DNA from 4 places in the Pseudoalteromonas sp. N1230-9 genome. Region 4 is predicted to be linked to each of the others. Evidence: predicted binding sites of a transcription regulator. Region 4 holds the regulator's gene; each other region holds the start of a gene.

The links. Region 4 encodes sigma-54, which starts transcription at its own class of promoters, with help from an activator protein. Its sites were predicted from a motif close to GTTGGCACGNNNNTNGNNT; they were not measured.
Region 1: a site for sigma-54 is predicted at 3,272-3,290, ahead of LY624_RS12300 (flagellar basal body rod protein FlgF). Genes of this name have one in related genera too.
Region 2: a site for sigma-54 is predicted at 1,264-1,282, ahead of LY624_RS12830 (DUF1328 domain-containing protein). Genes of this name have one in related genera too.
Region 3: a site for sigma-54 is predicted at 2,805-2,823, ahead of LY624_RS04600 (CsbD family protein). Genes of this name have one in related genera too.

The regions. Positions count from the first base shown of each region.
Region 1 covers NZ_CP090419.1:2,631,023-2,635,999, forward strand. The annotation lists gene LY624_RS12285 (flagellar basal body P-ring protein FlgI) at 1-951, opposite strand, end outside; gene flgH (flagellar basal body L-ring protein FlgH) at 964-1,647, opposite strand; gene flgG (flagellar basal-body rod protein FlgG) at 1,663-2,451, opposite strand; gene LY624_RS12300 (flagellar basal body rod protein FlgF) at 2,473-3,237, opposite strand; gene flgE (flagellar hook protein FlgE) at 3,430-4,797, opposite strand; gene LY624_RS12310 (flagellar hook assembly protein FlgD) at 4,854-4,977, opposite strand, start outside.
Region 2 covers NZ_CP090419.1:2,753,829-2,758,805, forward strand. The annotation lists gene oadA (sodium-extruding oxaloacetate decarboxylase subunit alpha) at 1-537, opposite strand, end outside; gene LY624_RS12825 (OadG family transporter subunit) at 552-797, opposite strand; gene LY624_RS12830 (DUF1328 domain-containing protein) at 1,330-1,503, shown strand; gene LY624_RS12835 (hypothetical protein) at 1,561-1,752, shown strand; gene LY624_RS12840 (TonB-dependent receptor domain-containing protein) at 1,984-4,950, shown strand.
Region 3 covers NZ_CP090419.1:966,095-971,071, forward strand. The annotation lists gene LY624_RS04585 (DUF6795 domain-containing protein) at 9-551, shown strand; gene LY624_RS04590 (DUF6795 domain-containing protein) at 827-1,363, shown strand; gene LY624_RS04595 (lipase family protein) at 1,385-2,527, shown strand; gene LY624_RS04600 (CsbD family protein) at 2,569-2,766, opposite strand; gene hrpB (ATP-dependent helicase HrpB) at 3,009-4,977, shown strand, end outside.
Region 4 covers NZ_CP090419.1:3,184,025-3,189,001, forward strand. The annotation lists gene lptA (lipopolysaccharide transport periplasmic protein LptA) at 1-424, shown strand, start outside; gene lptB (LPS export ABC transporter ATP-binding protein) at 421-1,146, shown strand; gene LY624_RS14795 (RNA polymerase factor sigma-54) at 1,255-2,751, shown strand; gene hpf (ribosome hibernation promoting factor) at 2,778-3,065, shown strand; gene ptsN (PTS IIA-like nitrogen regulatory protein PtsN) at 3,069-3,521, shown strand; gene rapZ (RNase adapter RapZ) at 3,522-4,367, shown strand; gene LY624_RS14815 (HPr family phosphocarrier protein) at 4,381-4,653, shown strand; gene mgtE (magnesium transporter) at 4,864-4,977, shown strand, end outside.

The DNA of each region.
Region 1 (4,977 bases), 550 kb from region 4:
ACGAGAATCATCTTGGTCAACATCGATAATGCTTTGATTAGTCACAACTGTTTCACCCTCGCTAAATGCGTTTGGCTGCGAAACATTTTGCTGCTCAGCAATGGTAACGGTTAATCCACCATGCGTAATCGCCGCCGGTTGCAATTTAACATTCTTACCAATCACTATCGTGCCTGTACGTGAATTAACAATAATTTTTGCTGCAGTGTCAGCGGGTTTGAACTCCAAATTTTCAAGCGTTGATAAATAAGCAACACGCTGCGATGCATCACGAGGTGCAAGTACTCTCACCGATGCCGCATCAATTGCTTGCGCACTATTTGGACCAACTAAGTCATTAATTGTTTGCTCTAATCTTTTTGCTGTTGTGAAATCAGGGCGATTCAAGTTAAAGGTAATGTAGTCGCCTTGCATAAACGGGCTTTTAACTGCTCTCTCAACCGTTGCGCCATTAGGAATACGCCCAACAGTGGGTGTGTTGATAATAACACGACTACCGTCAGCACCTTCTGCACCTAACCCACCAACTACAAGGCTACCTTGGGCAATCGCATAGGTGTTGCCATCAACCCCTTTTAAGAAGGTTTGCAGTAATGTACCACCACGTAAGCTTCCTGCACTACCAATTGAAGAGACCGTGATGTCAATTGTTTGGCCAGGCTTTCTAAATGCAGGCAATTCTGCGTGCACAGCAACAGCGGCAACATTTTTAATTTTTGGCTTTAAACTCGCCGGCAAAGTTATGCCAAAACCATTAAGCATGGCTTTAAAGCTTTGTTCAGTAAAACGGCTTTGTTCACCAGTACCTGGCAAACCAACCACCAGACCATAGCCAACTAATTGGTTAGAGCGAACACCTTCGACCATAGAAACATCTTTAACCCGCTCAGCCTGCACACTAAACTGCAAACTAAGTAAGCAAAGTGCGATGATGCATTTAACCCCATTCATGATGTGTTACCTCTAAAAAGGAAAAAGTGAACTACTGAAGAATCGAGAAAGCCACCCTGCACTTTGCGACTCTTGCATTTGCCCTTTTCCTGAATATTGAATTCGTGCATTCGCAATGCGATTCGATGTGACTGTATTATCGGCGGTCACATCTTCAGGGCGAACTAAGCCTTCTAAACGAATAAATTCTTCGCCTGTATTTAAGGTTAGCCACTTTTCACCGCGGATCACTAGGTTGCCATTAGGCAAAACGCGCATTACATTGACGGATATATCACCAAATAAGCTATTAGACTGGTTTGACTTTGAATCGCCTTTAAATGATGAACCTGAGCCAATGCCAAACTGGATGCTATCTCCGCCTATATTAACTGGGTTTCCACCTAAGCCGATAACCGGATCTAAGCTCGCATCCGTTTCTTTATCTGTTTCAGTTTTTGCCGCTTTCGATGCTTGCGTAGACTCTTGCAACTTAACAGTAATAATATCGCCTGTTCTGAGTGCTTTTTTATCTGAATACAGATCATTTGACAGGTAACTATCAAACAATGAACCTGTTGGTACCATTTGTTCAGCAGAAGGCTCTGGATACATAGGTGCATAGTAAGGGTCATCCTGAACCACATGGTGGTTCTGTGTTGACATACAACCACCTAACATAAGTGCTGCCGATGTGACTAAGATAATATTACGCATGCGACCTCCTACCCATTAAAGCTGCTGATTAATGTAGCTAAGCATTTCATCAACTGCTGAAATCACTTTTGAATTCATTTCATAAATTCGTTGCGTTTCAATCAGATTTACAAGCTCTTCAGTTACATTAACGTTCGACGTTTCAAGTGATCCTTGAACCACAGTACCTAAGCCATCAATTCCTGGATTACCTTGCACAGGCGCACCACTTACAGCGGTTTCTGTATACAGATTTTGCCCCATCGGCTCTAAACCCGACGGATTAATAAAATCACTGATTGTAAGCTGACCAATCACGACATTTTCTGCTTGTCCTGCCACCCGCACAGATACTTCACCATCTTGTGAAACAGTGATTGATTGCGCATCGTCAGGGACATTCATTTCAGGCTGAATAGGGAAACCCGCACCAGAGGTTACAATTCGGCCATCTTCATCGGTTGTAAATTGGCCATTACGTGAGTAAGCAATATTTCCATCTGGCAGTTGTACTTCGAAAAAGCCAGGGCCTGAAATCATCCAATCGAGTGAGTTTTCGGTGGTAAGCATATTACCTTGCGAAAAGTTCTTCTGGTTTGCAACTACTTTTGCACCCGCACCAAGCATTAAACCTGATGGCATTTCAGTATCTTGTGATGAGCGACCACCAGGCTGATTGATATTTTGATATAGTAAATCTTCGAATACAGCACGGCTTTTTTTATAGCCTACTGTGCTGGCATTTGCGAGATTATTTGAAATCACCGAAATATCGGTTTGTTGGGCATCAAGCCCTGTTTTACTGATCCACAATGCAGGATTCATAATTCTACCCTCTCAGTGCTATTAAACGATGCGTAACAGCTGATCTTGACGTTCATCAATCTCTTCTGCTGTTTTCATCAATTTAACTTGTAATTCAAATTGGCGTTGATGGCTGATCATATCGACCATTTCATGTACAGGATTCACATTGGACATTTCAAGTGTGCCTGATAACACCTCTACATTTTCTGACACATCACAAAAGGTACATTGACCATTCACTAAGGTCTCTGGTTTTGGCCGAAATAAGCCATCATTACCTTTTTCAAGTTGCGTGTTATCAGCCTCAATAACCTTAAGTCTGTCAACGACTTCTAAAAAGTTTGCTGGCGCACCTTGAGGTCGAACTTGAATAGAACCATCTGAACTAAATTCAACTTTTTCAATGGGCAGTGGCAAAATAATCGGACCACCTTCGCCAATAACTTGACGTCCATGGCTGGTCATTAATGCGCCATCGGGAGTAATGTTTAATGTACCGGCTTTTGTATAAGCTTCGTTACCTGAGGCATCTTGAACACTTAGCCAACCTCTATCACTCAATGCAACATCAAGATCGCGTCCAGTCTCAACATACCCACCCGACTCCATATTTGAGCCAGGTCGCTCTTGCATAGAAAACACGCGTGTAGGCATGCCTTCACCAAACGCTTGCATAGAGCGGGCTTGTGCAAAATCAGCTTTAAAGCCAGTGGTGTTAGCATTAGCAAGGTTATTAGCCTTTAGGGCCAGACCTCGCATACTTTGCTTAGCACCCGACATGGCAATGTAGACCATTTTGTCCATAACATTGACTCATTAAAAATACGATATTTGATAAATGCAATAACAGTGCCAAAGTAAAATTGACGCCTTATTTAGCGCTTATGAAGTGTAGAGCTCTGTGTTGTAGCAGGTGTGGGTCTAGTGACTAAAATGAAAAAGGCTGCCTGTTAAAGAGCAGCCCTTGTGTCGGATTGAGTTGAAGATCCGCTATTATTAACGGATCTGTAAGATATTTTGTTGCAGTGTTGAGTTCACTTCAAGCGCACGCGAGTTTGCTTGGAAGTTACGCTGTGCACTAATCAAATCAACTAACTCAGACGTTAAGTTTACGTTTGATTGCTCAAGAGCAGAAGAATTCACAGTACCAAGCGTACCTGAACCTGGCTCCCCAGCAATAGGCTCACCTGAGGTTAAGCTTTTCTTCCACGATGTATCACCCACTTGTTGTAAGCCTTGTGAATTAGAAAAACGAACCATGGCAACTTGCCCTAGGAATGAGGTATCACCATTACTGTACGAAGCAACAACCTTACCATCTGTGCCAATATCAATACCTGCTAAGCGGCCCACTGTTGCGCCATCTTGCTCAAGTGCTTTAACTTCAAAGCGGCTGGCATACTGGGTTGGTATTTTATTTGTAGTACCTGCTTCATCACGCCAGTTAATATTAACGTCTTCAGGGAAACTCGCACCATTTGATAATAAGTCAGATAAACCAACCCCTGCACCCGCACCATTTGGGATAGAAAGTGGGTTGAAGGTAGCATCTGTATTTGGCGCACCATTTGTATTTAATGGTAAACCACTTGAATCAAACTGAAATGTTGATAATGGCGTGTAAGGCGCAGCTGTTTCTTCAACACCTGCTGGGCTAAATGGTTTTTCATCGAGCGTAGCATACACTTGCCACTCATTGTCATTCCCCGTTACGGTCGCATCTGTTTTCACAAAGTAAAGCTGTAAAACGTGCGGCTCACCCAGTGAGTCATATATCGTTGTCGATGTCGAACTGTTATACGACGCACTAGTTTCAGGGTCAAAAGGCGTGACTGTTGGCGTAGTAGAACGTGAATCTAGATTGAACGATGAATACACGTTATTGGTTGAACGCGGCGAGCCTGATGAGTCTGGAATTTGAATAGCTGAAGAGGTACTTAAGCTCACTGACGTTGTGTCACCTGTAGCAGGATCTACTGGAAAGCCTTGTAAGTAGTTTCCTTTAGCATCAACAACAAAGTTATCTTTATTTAACTTAAATGCACCAGCGCGCGTATAAGTAAAGTCTTGAGCTCCTAGCTCTTGGCTCATCGCGAAGTAACCTTCACCGGTGATGGCTAAATCAAGCGAGTTATTGGTAAACTGTAGTGAACCCTGATGGAACTGTTGAGCCACCATGGTTGTTTGCACACCATCACCATTCTTAGTTCGACCAGAGCTAAACACTGAAGATGCATATACATCCGCAAATTCAGCTCGTGATTCTTTAAAGCCTGTCGTATTAACGTTGGCAATATTATTTGCTGTTACATCTAAATCTTTTTGCGCGGCAGCAAGTCCGGTTAATGCAATATTGAAGCTCATAAGTCACCTCTAAAGTGTCAATCTGTAGCACTTGGCTAACTAATTAATCTGTATAATTAAGCGATTTCTGCTACATCAGTTAGCCTAACCGCGCCTTCTTTTGTATTTATAATGATGCCGTTCGAACCATTAATGTTCACACTCTCAATATTCTTGAAAGTCGCAATCGGTAAGCTGGTG
Region 2 (4,977 bases), 430 kb from region 4:
TAAACCAGCCATATCTTTAATACAAATAGAATGACAGCCCAGCTCTTCTAGCTGTTTAGCAAGCTTAAGCCACATATCAAGAGTATGCACAGGGCTTACTGTGTATGAAATTGTTCCCTGTGCATGTGCACCCACTTTAACAGCGGCTTTAATCGCGGTTTCAAGATTACGTACGTCATTCATTGCATCAAAAATACGAAATACATCAACACCATTTTTATGTGCACGCTCGACAAACTTTTCCACTACATCATCAGCATAGTGGCGATAACCCAGTAAGTTTTGTCCACGCAGTAGCATTTGCTGTTTGGTATTTGGCATCGCCGCTTTAAGTTCACGAATACGCTGCCAAGGATCTTCGCCTAAGTAGCGAATACAAGAATCAAATGTTGCGCCCCCCCATGATTCAATTGACCAATAACCCGCATTATCAAGTTTCTCGGCCATAGGTAACATGTCATCTAAGCGCATACGTGTTGCCAACAGTGATTGATGTGCATCACGTAAAACTAGTTCGGTTAATTTTAATTTAGCCATTTTCAGCTGCCCCATTATTTTTGTTTATTTCTGAATTGAGCGATTGCAGCGCTAATAGCTGCAATGTGAGCTTGCGGCACACCCTGCTGTGATTGTATTTTTGCAGCTCGTACAGGCTCATCGACTGGTTCATCAAAACGATTCATCAACCTAGACATTAAGATCACGGCTGAAATCAAAATAGTTAAAAATATAAATACACCAATCATGCCCGTAATCATCAAGCTGGCCGCGGTTGAGAGTAACCCACTTATGTCCATACTGCCCCTCGCACTGTTACAAATAAAAAGTCGATATAGTTAAATAATTATTCAACATGATAACAAACACTCTTGATTTGTATACCACCTTGTAAATTGGTAAAACCAATTTAACTCAAAATAACACGTAAAACATAAAATTAACAACCGTGAAATAAGCGTATTAATAGCCCTATATAGATGATAAAAATAGTCGATATAGTCATAAGTTATAAAGGTGACATTGCCTGTTTTTACATAACATACTCAAAACCCTCGCCAACACAGGCCATTGAGAATATAAAAACACCACAAAGATAAATTGGTCTTACCAAAATAAGAATAGTAAAGGGTGCGATTTTACTCATTTAAGTTGAAAAATAATCACTATGAATAAGTTACATGCTAATTCGTAAAAGTTACCAAATAAGAAAATTTAAAAACCCCTGAAAAAATCACAACCAATTGAAAATAAAGAACATTTAACAATGGCATAGAACTGGCTTCAACTATTTCAACCGAAACGAAATATTATTAGCCAAGGAGAATCACTATGTTACGCTGGACAATTACTTTTCTAGTTATTGCGTTAATCGCTGCAGTGTTAGGTTTTGGCGGTATCGCAGGAGCCGCAGCAGGTATCGCTAAAATTATCTTTTTTATATTTCTAGTTTTACTTGTTATTTCACTGGTATCAGGTGCACTTAGAGGCAACGTACCCAAGTAACACAGTAATAACAGACACTTAGAAACTACATTTTTAAATATTACAAGGAATTTGATTATGAAAAATTCAACTTTAAAAGCCGCTACTATCGCCCTATTTTCAGGTCTATTCATTATGGGTTGTGAAGATAACACAGCTGAAGATGCAGGTGAGCGCATTGACGAAGCAATTACTGATACACAAAATGCTGTAGAAGATGCATGTGAAGATGTTAAAGAAGGTGTAAACGCAAAAGAAACTAACTGCTAATCCTTCTATACAAAATACCAACCAGAAAAGCGGCCTCAAAGCCGCTTTTTTTTATGATTGTCATTCTCTCCAACTCAGCATAAAACATTAAAATTTCAATATTTATACATTTTCTTATCAAAAACTACACATTTACCTAGGTTGTGTACTAATCTAAACATGCTAAGAATGGATATCGAGTAGTAATCCATTGTTTTCTAGCCAACTATAATTAAATATTGGGAGATAACAATGTTAAAAAACAAACTATCAAATGCTGTAAAGCTGGCGATTAGTACAGGGGTTGTTTCTACAGCTCTTATATACGCACCAATGAGTGCAGCAGAAGAGACAAGCGACGCAAAAAAAGATCTTGAAGTAATTTCAATCACAGGTAGTCGTATTAGACAACCGGGCGCTGTTTCTGCAAGTCCAATTGTATCAATCGGAGAAAAAGAATTAGGTTATCAACAAGAGCCTGAAGTAGAACAAATACTAAGAACTTTACCTTCAACAATACCTGGCGATGGTAGTAACGTAAATAATGGCTCTGGCGGTGCAGCCACTATTAACTTAAGAGGTTTAGGATCGCAACGTTCACTTGTTCTAATGAATGGACGTAGGATGATCCCATACAACTATAATGGCTCAGTTGACAGTTCAACAATTCCAACAGCACTAATTGAACGAATTGATATTATCACTGGTGGTGCGTCAGCTGTATATGGTTCTGATGCGATTGCAGGTGCGGTGAATGTTGTATTAAAAGAAGACTTTCAAGGTGTTGATTTAGATCTTAAACACTCTCAAACCGGTGACAATGACGGTGACAAAAACAGTATAGCCTTAACAATAGGTTCTAACCTAGAAGACGATAAAGGTAACGTTGTACTATCTCTTGGCTGGAGCCAGCGTGATCAAGTACTACTAGGTGATCGTCCTTTAGGTTTACTTGGTATTGAAACGGCTACCGGTGCTAACTATGAGCAATTTTTAAACGGCGAGCCACCAATCCCTGCGCCAGCAGATTGTAGTGGTCCTAACTCGGTTGAAAGTGGCGGCTCAACAACTGCATTCCCAACACGATTTGCAATTGTTGGTGCAGGCACAACTGGCTCAGGGCAATTTAGAAACGATGGTACATTGCAACCAGATACATGTAGTGTATTTAACTTCAATCCATATAACTTCTATCAAACACCTTCAGAGCGTTATTCAGCAACCGCAATCGCTAAATATAACCTCACTGATGAGCATAAAGTTTATTCAAGCTTTAACTACACTAACACCAGTGTTGATACGCAAGTAGCACCATCTGGTACGTTTGGTTCAAGTTTTGATTTACCTTTAGCGAACCCGTTAATTGGCGATCAAGCTCGACAATTTATGATTGATGGCGCTTCTGCTGCTTTGGCGGCTGGTAGCTTAAATGACAGTAACTGGCAAGATGTTAACGGTAACGGCATTGTTGATAGTGAAGACTATCTAAAAGTGCAGTTACGTCGTAGAACATTAGAGTTAGGTGCTCGTACAGAACGATTTGACAGTACTCAGTTCCAAATCGTGACTGGTGTAACAGGTTTCTTCCTAGATGACTGGGAATATGATGTCAGCTATCAATATGGTGAATCTAACCGTACAACTGTACGTGGTGGTTATACAAACTTAACCAACATTCAAAATGCATTAGATACAACCGATGGTGTAACCTGTAAAAATGGTGATTCAAGCTGTGTGCCAATTAATCTATTTGGTGGCTTTGGTACCATCACGGATGAAATGGCAGGCTATGCACAAGCAATTGCCCTTCAACAACAAAAGTACAGCCAAGAAATTTTCACCGCAACCGTTAATGGTGCAATCGAGTTTATCGAAATCCCAGGTGCTGGTGCACCACTTTCGATGAGTTTTGGTTATGAAAATCGTCGCGAAAAAGGCTTATTTGAGCCTGATGAATGTTTAAAACTTGCCCCTGCTAGTTGTCAAGGTGGTGCAGGTGGTAACCAACTGCCTATTACAGGTGGCTTTAAAGTCGATGAGTTCTTCTTAGAAGGTTACTTACCTGTGTTAGATGGCTTGCCGGGTGCTGAAACTCTTGATGTAGAGTTTGGTTTCCGCTGGGCTGACTACGATACAGTAGGTAGCAACGAAACGTGGAAACTTGGCTTCAACTGGCGTCCTGTTAGCGATGTACTTATTCGTGTTATGCAACAACAAGCAACGCGCGCACCTAACGTAGGCGAAATTGCTTCACCTGTTGTAACAGGCTTAGACAACGCGCTACAAGATCCATGTTCAGTTGCTAACGCAGCTAACATTGATGATGCACTTAGACAACTTTGTATCTCAACAGGCATGACAGATGCTCAAGTTGGTAACGTACAAGATGTAATCTCTGGTCAAGTACAAGTCATTAGTGGTAGTGATCCTGCTAACCCACCAGGTGCTGAAGAAGCAGAAACATTCACTGCAGGTATTGTTTGGACACCTGAATTCAGTGTTGTTGAAAACTTCACGATTACGCTTGACTACTATGATATTGATATCGATGACATCATTGGTGAGTTCTCAGCTCAAGAAATTCTTGATGCCTGTTACGTACTAGGTGATGCAAACGAGTGTGCGAAGATTAATCGTATCGGTGGTGACTTAACTATCGCGGGTGCGGGTATTGAGCAATTTACTACCAACTTAAAAAATCAACGTGCCGAAGGTATCGAACTTGGTTTCAATTTTGGTATCTTGCTTGATGACATGGGAGAGTTACAATTCTCAGGTAATATCAATAAATACCTAACCCAAGAGTCACAAAGCTCTGATACTGCACGTATTATTGACTGTAAAGGTTTTTACAGCACAAGTTGCGACCCTGTCTCTGAATTACGCTGGGTACAACGTACTAGCTGGATTTGGGAAGATCTAACCGTGTCACTACAATGGCGTCACATTGATGGTGTAGATATCGAGCCAATCGAAGCGCCAAATGTTTTTGAAGAATTCAGAAGCATCGAAAGCTATGATTATTTTGACTTATTCGCCAGCTACCATGTTACTGACTACATGAATGTTACATTCGGTATTGATAACATGTTTGAAAAAGAGCCACCTGTGGTTGGTAATGAAGCAGGTGATACTAGTTCAAACTCTGGTAACACATTCCCAAGTAACTATGACGTACTTGGTCGTCAATTTAAAATGGGTATTAAACTCAAATTTTAACCTTCTAAGAGCGGCCTAACGGCCGCT
Region 3 (4,977 bases), 1.5 Mb from region 4:
CATTTTTAATGTCACTCTTAGAATCATTTAAGAAGTTGGGTAACTATTTTGGTGCATACAAGGTACACCTATGCCCCGAAGTTAAAGGCCAAGTGAGTGAAAATGGTGAACCTTTAATTAACGCAAAAATAGAAAGAAGGCTTCGTTTCTCTGATGGGAAATATGTAGAAGATTTTGCCTATACCGATGATAAAGGCGGCTTTTCTTTTCCAGAAGCCAATATGCGCTCTAATCAACCCGCAGTGCCATTTGCAGAAATTTTTACTTCTCAGTCACTTCTTTTAAAACATAAAAGTAAAGAGTACTGCTTATGGGGGGCAAGATTGTCAGGTTTTAGTTTTCGTGAAGAATATGCCAAGAAGCTAGGACGTTTAGTTGCAGATATTTCTAGTGATAAAGTACTTTTTAAATTTGAGAACACTAAGGGTGAAGATTATAAATTTGAAGCTGTAAGTATTGGGCGTTGGAATGAAGACTTCGAGATTATAGATTTAGATTCTTATTTTGATTTATCGGACATTGAATCTGATGATGAAGAGTGTCAGTTATAACACTTAAGCCTCATCATAGCGTTAACTTCTTTCCTTTAAATAACTCTCAATATCAATTTTCAAGCAAGTTTTAAAAAGCAAAATACCTAAAGACTAATCTGCTTGGCATAGTTTTGCGGCACAATTATTTACAATGATACTATTCTTTTTTATCGCTCAGTTGTGTACTATGTGCTCATTATTTACAAGGGCATGTGAATAGTGAGTCAAGATAAGGAATATCATCAACATCTTCTTCCCGTTAAGTTCACAGCCTGTTTTGAGGCTCATTTTTAATGTCACTCTTAGAATCATTTAAGAAGTTGGGTAACTATTTTGGTGCATACAAGGTACACCTATGCCCCGAAGTCAAAGGCCAAGTTAGTGAAAATGGCAAACCTTTAATTAACGCAAAAATAGAAAGGCTACTTTGTTTCTCTGACGGAAAATATGTAGAAAACTATGTATATACTGATGACAAAGGCGGCTTTTCTTTTCCAGAAGCCAATATTCGCTCTAACCAACCAGCTGTGCCATTTGCAGAGCTTTTCACATCTCAAATTATAACGCTTATTTATGAGGGCACTAAATATATTTTATGGACATCTAGGCTTTCAAATATTAAATATCGTCATGAATACGCTAAAAAATTAAGCTGTTTAAGAGCAGACTTATCAGATGAGGAGGTCTTTTTTCATTTTAAAAATAATCAAGTTCCGGGTTATAAATTTCGAGCTGCGAGTATAGCGCGTTGGGATGAAGACTTTGAAGTTATAGATGTAGATTCTTATCTTGGTATATCGGATATTGAAACGGATGACGAAGACCATTAATTAAATTATAAGGACATAAGTATGAGAACACTAACCCCAGCTTTTGCTGCAAACTTTGCAGCACTTGCCTATGAAACTTTGGAAAAAGCACCCTTAGTGTATACAGACTATTATCGGCTATTAGAGAATAGCTTTTCATTTGAATTAGAGCCTATAAAAGGTGTCAGTGGCTCTATTCTTGAACGCGTTTTTACTCATTCGACCAACTTTGGTTGCATTGCAAAAGGCAAAAAGGGACTGTTTGAAGGTGATTATGTCTTAGCACTACGCGGCACGGCAAAAATGCGAGATGTGATTACTGACCTTAATTGTGGTTTAAGTACCTGTAGTAATAGTCAGCCTGTGCATGCGGGGTTTAATCACACTTTTAACTCATTTAGAAAGCAGTTAGAACAATTTTTTAGTAAAAAAGCGAGCAAAAAGCTAAATATACATGTTGTGGGTCATAGCTTAGGCGGTGCTTTGGCTAATTTAGCTGCGAATTGGTTAAAAAATCACTTTGGTGCAAATGTGAAGCTTTATACTTTTGGTGCTCCACGAGTTGGTTATCATAGCTTTGCTATACAGACAGAAGCTGCAACAAATAACCATATTTACCGCTGTGTGCATGCCGCCGACCCCGTACCTTTAGTGCCAGTCTGGCCATTTATGCATACGGAGCAAGAATATATTTTAAATGGTGCTGCAACAATTACTCCAAAAGCCCATAGTATGACAGACCAGACGCCTGGCTACTTACATACTGCGAGTAATTTTAAAAGTTATGCTGCAATCAATAAAGGTATGGAAAAACGGATTCAAGAAGAAGTTAGGCTTGATTATGATAAGCGATTAGAGTGCAGCCGTACTTCAAGATGGGCAAGAAAAATAGGCGCTGCATTAATCACATATTTACGTGATACAGGCAAGTTATATGCGATACAAAACCACTACACGAATACGCTTACCGTCTATGACCAAATTGCTAAAGCATTAACCGACAGTATCGATCTCTCTAAAAATTATACGAGTGATGTGAAGGGGATTTTAGGTTACATGCTGGCTTTTTGTGGCTATCCATTTAAAGCAATCTCGTTTACGTATGCATCCATCAGGCATATTTTAAAGTTAATGCTTAAAAATGTGTTTTCTCTTGCAGGCCAAGCAATAGCACTAACAAAATAAGTACAAAAGCCGCCGATGGCGGCTTTTGTTAGGCTGCAAAATTAATGGCTTTTCTCAAAGTCATTAACTTCACGCTCTGCTTCTTCTTTCGATTTGCCGTATTTTTGCTGGATTTTACCAACAAGCTCTGTACGGCTACCTTCGATTCTATCTAAATCATCATTGGTAAGGTCGCCCCATTTACGTTGCACTTTACCTTTCAACTCTTTCCAATTGCCTTCTAAACGATCGCTGTTCATCATTATCTCCTTACTTTTTTAAACATTCACTTTAATAAAAGCAATTGATATGCCATTCAATTAAACTTATTAAACTGTTGAAATTATTGCAAATAATCAGCCTTGTCTATAAGGCGTTTATTTTTTACTGCAATTTGTTCTTAGTTATTTATAAAACTCTGTAACTTTTTCTTGCAAGGGAGAGTCATTGTCGTCGACTGTTTTTTGTTACAATAGCTAAAAATAAAGTAAGAGAAAGAAACGTGCTGCCCGTACAAGATATTTACCAATCATTGTTAACAACGATACAAAATAACCCTATGGCTTTGCTGCAAGCGCCACCAGGGGCAGGTAAATCAACATGGCTGCCATTAACGCTGATGCAAGCAGGCCACTTCAAGCGGATTGTTATGCTTGAACCTAGGCGTTTGGCTGCACGTAATATTGCTCAATACTTGGCGTCTTTACAAAATGAGGCCGTTGGTGAAAGTGTTGGTTTGCGCATTAGGGGTGAATCAAAAATTAGTAATGCAACCAAGCTGGAAATTGTGACAGAAGGGATGCTGACACGGATGCTACAAAATGATCCTGAGTTAACCGGTGTCGATTTACTTATTTTTGATGAATTTCATGAGCGCTCGATTGCCGCAGACACTGCGCTCGCTTTTGCGCTTGAAACACAAGCAGCCCTTAGAGACGATTTAAAAATCTTACTCATGTCGGCCACCTTAGACGGTGAGCGGTACAGTGAGTTTTTTGACTGTCCAATAATATCATCTGAAGGGCGAAGTTACCCAATTGATGAAATTTATGTTCCACTTAAAGATGAAAGCCGATGGTTAGAGGATATACCTACGGTTATTAAGCAAGCACTCAATGAGCAAACTGGTAGTGCTTTGGTGTTTTTACCAGGTCAGCGAGAAATTTTACGTGTAAAACAGGCATTGAACGATCTTGCTGATGATTGCGAAGTGTTTACTTTATTTGGTGAACAAAGCAAAGGAGAGCAACAAGCTGCTATAGCTCCTGCACAACAAGGTAAGCGAAAAGTCGTGCTGACAACAAATGTAGCCGAAACTAGCTTAACGATTGAAGGGATCCGTATTGTTGTCGATAGCGGTAAGCGCCGTGCAGCCAGCTTTAACTTAAAAACTGGGGTAACTGAACTTGTAACCCAAAGCATCTCTCGTTCCTCTGCGGTACAACGTGCAGGCCGTGCAGGGCGTTTAGAAGCAGGTGTGGTATATCGACTAGGTAGTAAGCAAACGTTTGAACGTCGTAACAGCCATGACGCCCCAGAAATCCTAACAAGTGATATTAGCCAACTACTGCTTGAAACTAAGCAGTGGGGCGCAGTTGTTACTGAACTAAACCTTCTTGATGCACCAAGCCCACAGCAAATTAAACACGCAACAGCACTTTTAAAAATGCTTGAAGCGCTTGATGAAAATGAAAAACTAACAAAGCTTGGTAGCCAAATGCTTAGTTTTGGGGCGGATATTCGTTTATCACATATGCTTATTAAGGCTAAGCAACTTCAAGCAAGTATGCCGGGAATTTATGAACTCGCTGTATACTTAGTGGCGCTGCTTGAGAGTCGTGTGAGTATACCAGCTGATCTTAAGCTTGCACTTCACAGCATGCATACAAAGCCTCATCCACTGTTTAAGCAACAATTAAACTATTGGCTATCACGTTTAAATTTGAAGGCAGTGCGTGAGCTAAATATGCAGCCCCTTGCTTTGCTGGTGGCTTTTGCATTCCCAGATCGCTTAGCGAAAAAGCGTGGCAACGGCTATTTGCTCGCCAATGGTGCGGGGGCCGACTTAAGTGATGAGTTTTGGCATAACGATGACTATCTCGCTATTGCCAGTATGGGCGGCCACAAAGGGAGTCGAATATTTGCGGCAGTCGCATTTTTACCAAATGAACTTGAAGATCAGCTAGGGCATTTGTTTTCAGAGCAAACTCGCTGTGAATACGATGAAAAATCTGGACGTTTTATTCATCAAGAGGAACTAAAGCTAGGGGCAATTACAGTAGCAAGCCAGCCAAGTAAACAGCCTCTTGATAAGGCCGAGCGCACTAAAGCATGGCTAAATTTGTTCAATAAAAAAGGTTTTTCACTATTTAATGAGCAAAGCGAAAGTGAGCAATTACTAATTAGAATGAGCTTAGCGAGTAAATTATTGCCGCAGTCATTTCCTGTTATTAGTAGTGACGAATTGACGA
Region 4 (4,977 bases):
CTCAGATCGCCAAGTAGGTCAGTTAAAAAATGGTGTAGGGATTTTTGAAGAAAATGTAGAAATAACCCATGGTAATCGTCGTATTACCGCAGATCGCCTAGAAGCACATGCAGGTGAAGTTGATGGTACTGTTTCACTTATCATTGCCACAGGTAAGCCAGCCTACTTTGAAGAAAAACAAGAAGATGGCACGGTTATGAGCGCCAGCGCAGACGAAGTTCGTTACGATGTAGCAAAGCGTTTACTCACATTAGTTGGCGATGCGCAAGTGACACAAGCAGGGCAAAAAGTCAGCGCAAAAAGTATAACTTATGACATGGAACAACAGCTAATTAGTGCTGAAAAAGACGAAAACTCAACGGATCGTGTGCATACAATCTTAGTGCCTGTTGATAATAAAAAAGATGATAAAGGCCAGCCATGAGTACATTAAAAGCAGAGCTGCTAGCAAAGAGCTATAAAGGCCGCCAAGTTGTCAAAAATGTGGGACTAGAAGTCGAAGCAGGCAGTATTGTCGGCTTACTAGGTCCTAATGGTGCAGGTAAAACCACCACCTTTTATATGATTGTTGGGCTAGTGCCAAGCGACAAAGGTAAAATTAGTATTGATGACAACGACATCACTTTATTACCCATGCATAATCGTGCTCGATTAGGTATTGGCTATTTACCTCAAGAATCATCCATTTTTAGAAAGTTGACAGTCTACCAAAACCTGATGGCGATTCTTGAAACACGCAAAGATCTTAAAAAACAGCAACGAGAAGAAACACTCAATAACCTGCTTGATGAATTTAGTATTCAGCACATCCGAGATAGCCAAGGTATGGCGCTATCAGGAGGCGAGCGTCGCCGTGTTGAAATCGCGCGAGCATTAGCCGCAGATCCAAAATTTATTCTGCTAGATGAGCCTTTTGCTGGTGTTGATCCAATTTCAGTGTTAGATATAAAGAAAATTATAGAGCATTTGAAAAACCGTGGTATCGGTGTACTAATAACTGACCATAATGTTCGAGAAACCCTTGATGTTTGTGAAAAAGCCTACATTGTTTCTCATGGGGAGCTAATTGCATCAGGCACGCCTGAGCACGTATTAGCAGACCAAACGGTACGCGATGTCTATCTAGGCGAGCAATTCAGGTTGTAACCAATACACCATCGACTAGAGCATCTGCTAGACTTACAATAATGACAACATATTGATATTGACTCAAAGTAGTATCAATCAATGATTTAAAAGGATTGTTAGGGATACATGAGGCAATCATTACAGCTGCGCATGGGCCAGCAACTTACAATGACTCCACAACTGCAACAAGCCATTCGCTTATTGCAGCTTAGTACATTGGATCTCCAGCAAGAAATACAAGAAGCGCTTGATAGTAATCCTCTGCTTGAAGTGGAAGAAGCGGATTATAATGAAGAAGCGATCGGTAAAAACGAACAAAAATCTGACTCTGATGATTCACAAGTCACAGCTACGGCAGAAGAAGCACCCAGTGAATACGAGCAAGAGAGCAGTGATGCACTCAATAAAGATACCGTCAGTGACGACCTAGCAATGGATGTCACGTGGGATGAGTACATGAGTGCAGCCCCTTCAACCTCGTCAGGGCCAATGCCAGAAGATGAGTCTATTTACCAAGGTGCGTCAACCGAAACTCTCCATGAATATCTGATGTGGCAACTACAGTTGACCCCATTTAGTCCGACTGACGAAGCGATTGCTGTTGCTATAGTCGAAGCTATCGATGACTCAGGTATTTTAACTGTGAGTTGTGAGGATATTGTTGAAAGCTTTAATCAAAATGATGATGAAGAAGAAATAGAACTTGATGAAGTCGAAGCGGTCTTAAAAAGAATACAGCTATTTGATCCTGTCGGCATTGGTGCTCGCAGCTTACAAGAGTGCCTATGTATACAACTTCGTCAATTCGATGCAGATACACCTTATTTGGCTGAAACTAAAATGGTTTTATCTGAGCACATCGAATTATTAGCAAGTCGCGACTATCGTACTTTGATGAAAAAGACTAAGCTTAAAGAAAACGAGCTTAAAGAAGTGATGACACTTATCCATAGCTTAAACCCTAAGCCCGCGGATAGCATCGTACGTGAAGAGTCTGAATACGTCATACCTGATGTATCGGTAAAAAAAGTAAAAGGTCGTTGGGTGGTTGAGCTAAACCCTGACTGTATGCCAAAGATCAGAGTGAACAGCCAGTATGCGGCTATGTCACGCTCTGTAAAATCAAGCAGTGACAGCCAGTTTATTCGCTCTCATCTGCAAGAAGCTAAGTGGTTTATTAAAAGCTTAGAGAGTCGGAATGATACTTTATTAAAAGTAACGAACTGTATTGTTCAACAACAACAGGCTTTCTTTGAACACGGCCCAGAGGCGATGAAGCCGATGGTGCTAAATGATGTCGCTGAAATGGTCGAAATGCATGAATCGACGATTTCACGGGTAACAACGCAAAAATATATGCATACCCCAAGGGGTATTTTTGAGTTGAAATATTTCTTCTCAAGCCACGTCAGCACAGAAAATGGTGGCGAGTGTTCATCAACGGCAATACGCGCTTTAATCAAAAAGCTTATTGCCGCAGAAAACTCAGCGAAGCCATTGAGTGACAGTAAGATTGCAGATATATTGGCTGAGCAAGGAATTAAAGTAGCTAGACGTACAATTGCAAAATACCGAGAGTCTCTAGCAATACCGCCGTCTAATCAGCGTAAAAGCTTGATTTAGACGTTTTACATAGAAGGAAAATGCTTATGCAACTAAACCTAACTGGTCGTCATGTAGAAATCACAGATTCATTAAAAGACTATGTAAACACCAAGTTTGCGAAACTAGAAAGGCATTTTGATCATATTAATAATGTTCATGTCATTCTAGATGTAGAAAAATTAAGTCAAAAAGCAGAAGCAACTTTACATGTAAACGGAGGCGAACTGTTTGCCTCTACAGAGCATCAAGATATGTACGCGGCCATCGACTCGCTAATTGATAAGCTTGATCGCCAAGTTATTAAACACAAAGAGAAATTAGCTCGACACTAAATTATGAAACTTAGTTCACTTACTAGCCAGGACTGCAGCAAAGCTGCGGTCCTTTTTAATAGCAAAAAAAGAATTCTCGAATTTATCAGCGAACTCGCTCATAAGCAGCTTCCTCATCTATCGCAGCAAGATATTCTTAATGCTTTACTCAATCGAGAAAAGTTGGGGAGTACAGGAATTGGTAGAGGCATTGCTATTCCGCATGGTCGTATGTCGGGTGCTGATAAACCACATGCGTTTATTATAGTGAGCGAATCGCCAATTAACTTTGATGCAATTGACAACCGCCCTGTTGATATTTTTGTTGCACTCATCGTACCTGATGGAGACTGCCAACTTCATTTAAAGACCTTATCAACAATTGCTGATAGACTAAAAGATAAAGAATTTTGTAAACAGTTACGCAGCGCAAAAACCGATCAGGAACTGTTTCAAGTTATTGCATCAGAGGCATAAATGGAATTAATTATTATCAGTGGCCGTTCTGGCTCAGGTAAATCAGTCGCTTTACGAGTCCTTGAGGACCTTGGTTATTATTGCGTTGATAATATTCCTGTAAACCTATTACCTTCGCTAGTGCGTAGTGTTTCTGATAATTACGACAAAATAGCGGTCAGTATCGATGTGCGTAACCTGCCAAAAGAGCAACAAGAATTTAATGATATTCTTGAATACTTGCCAGGTTTCGCCAACCCAACATTATTTTACCTTGATAGTGATGATCAAACACTCATTAAACGTTTCTCTGAGACAAGACGCTTACACCCGCTTTCTTTAGATTCTTTACCGCTCGATTTAGCAATTAAGCAAGAAAAAATACTGCTTGATGTCCTAATTACCCGCGCTGATTTTATGATCGACACAACGGATTTAAGTGTACATCAGCTAGCAGAGTCAATTCGTGAGAAGATTCTCGGTAAAAAAGATAAAAAGCTCATTATTACCTTTATGTCATTTGGCTTTAAGCATGGTATCCCGAAAGAAGCTGACTATGTATTTGATGCACGCTTTTTACCAAACCCGCACTGGGAGCCAGATCTTAAGCCACTTACAGGGCTCGACCAACCCGTTAAAGATTACCTTGCAAGCCATAGCATAGTGCAAAAATTTACTTGGCAGATTCAAACCTTTGTGCAAACGTGGTTACCACACCTTGAACGCAATAACCGCAGTTATTTAACTATCGCAATTGGCTGCACGGGTGGACAGCATCGCTCTGTTTACTTAGCACAGACGATTGGTGAAAGTTTCGCGAAAAGCCATGCGAATGTAAAAATTCGCCATCGTGAGCAAGACTTATAACAAGGGCTTTAACATGTATGCTGAAAATACGTTTTTAATTCAAAACAAACTTGGCTTACACGCGCGCGCAGCAACTGTACTTGCACAACTTGCACTGCAATTTGATGCTAAAATTATGTTATATCAAGATGACAAAGAAGCTGAAGGTGACAGTGTACTTGCTCTAATGTTATTAGAGAGCAGTCAAGGTAAAGAAGTTCGAGTTGTATGCGAAGGCCCTGATGCAACTGCTGCACTTAATGCAATAGGTGAATTAATAGCACAACGCTTTCATGAGCAAGAATAGCATTTGCTAAGCACGAAAGATTTACGTTAAACTTAACTTAGATATTTAAATTTCTCTTAAATATCTTACTTTTAAGTCATTCGTTCATCTTATATAACAAATATTCTTAATATAATGGTTGCTTTAAACGATAACTCAGCAAATTTATTATTGTGCAACTATGCTGTATTTATTTAGCCAGAGCTCACTTTTTTAGTTGTAAGGACGCCAATGCCAGAAGCCTTTGAACAAGATTACCCACTACAACAACTTAAACAGGTGACCAAGTCACTTAATAGTGGTCAATTTGTTCAAGTGCGCGGTATGCTAGCTAAAACAGCACCT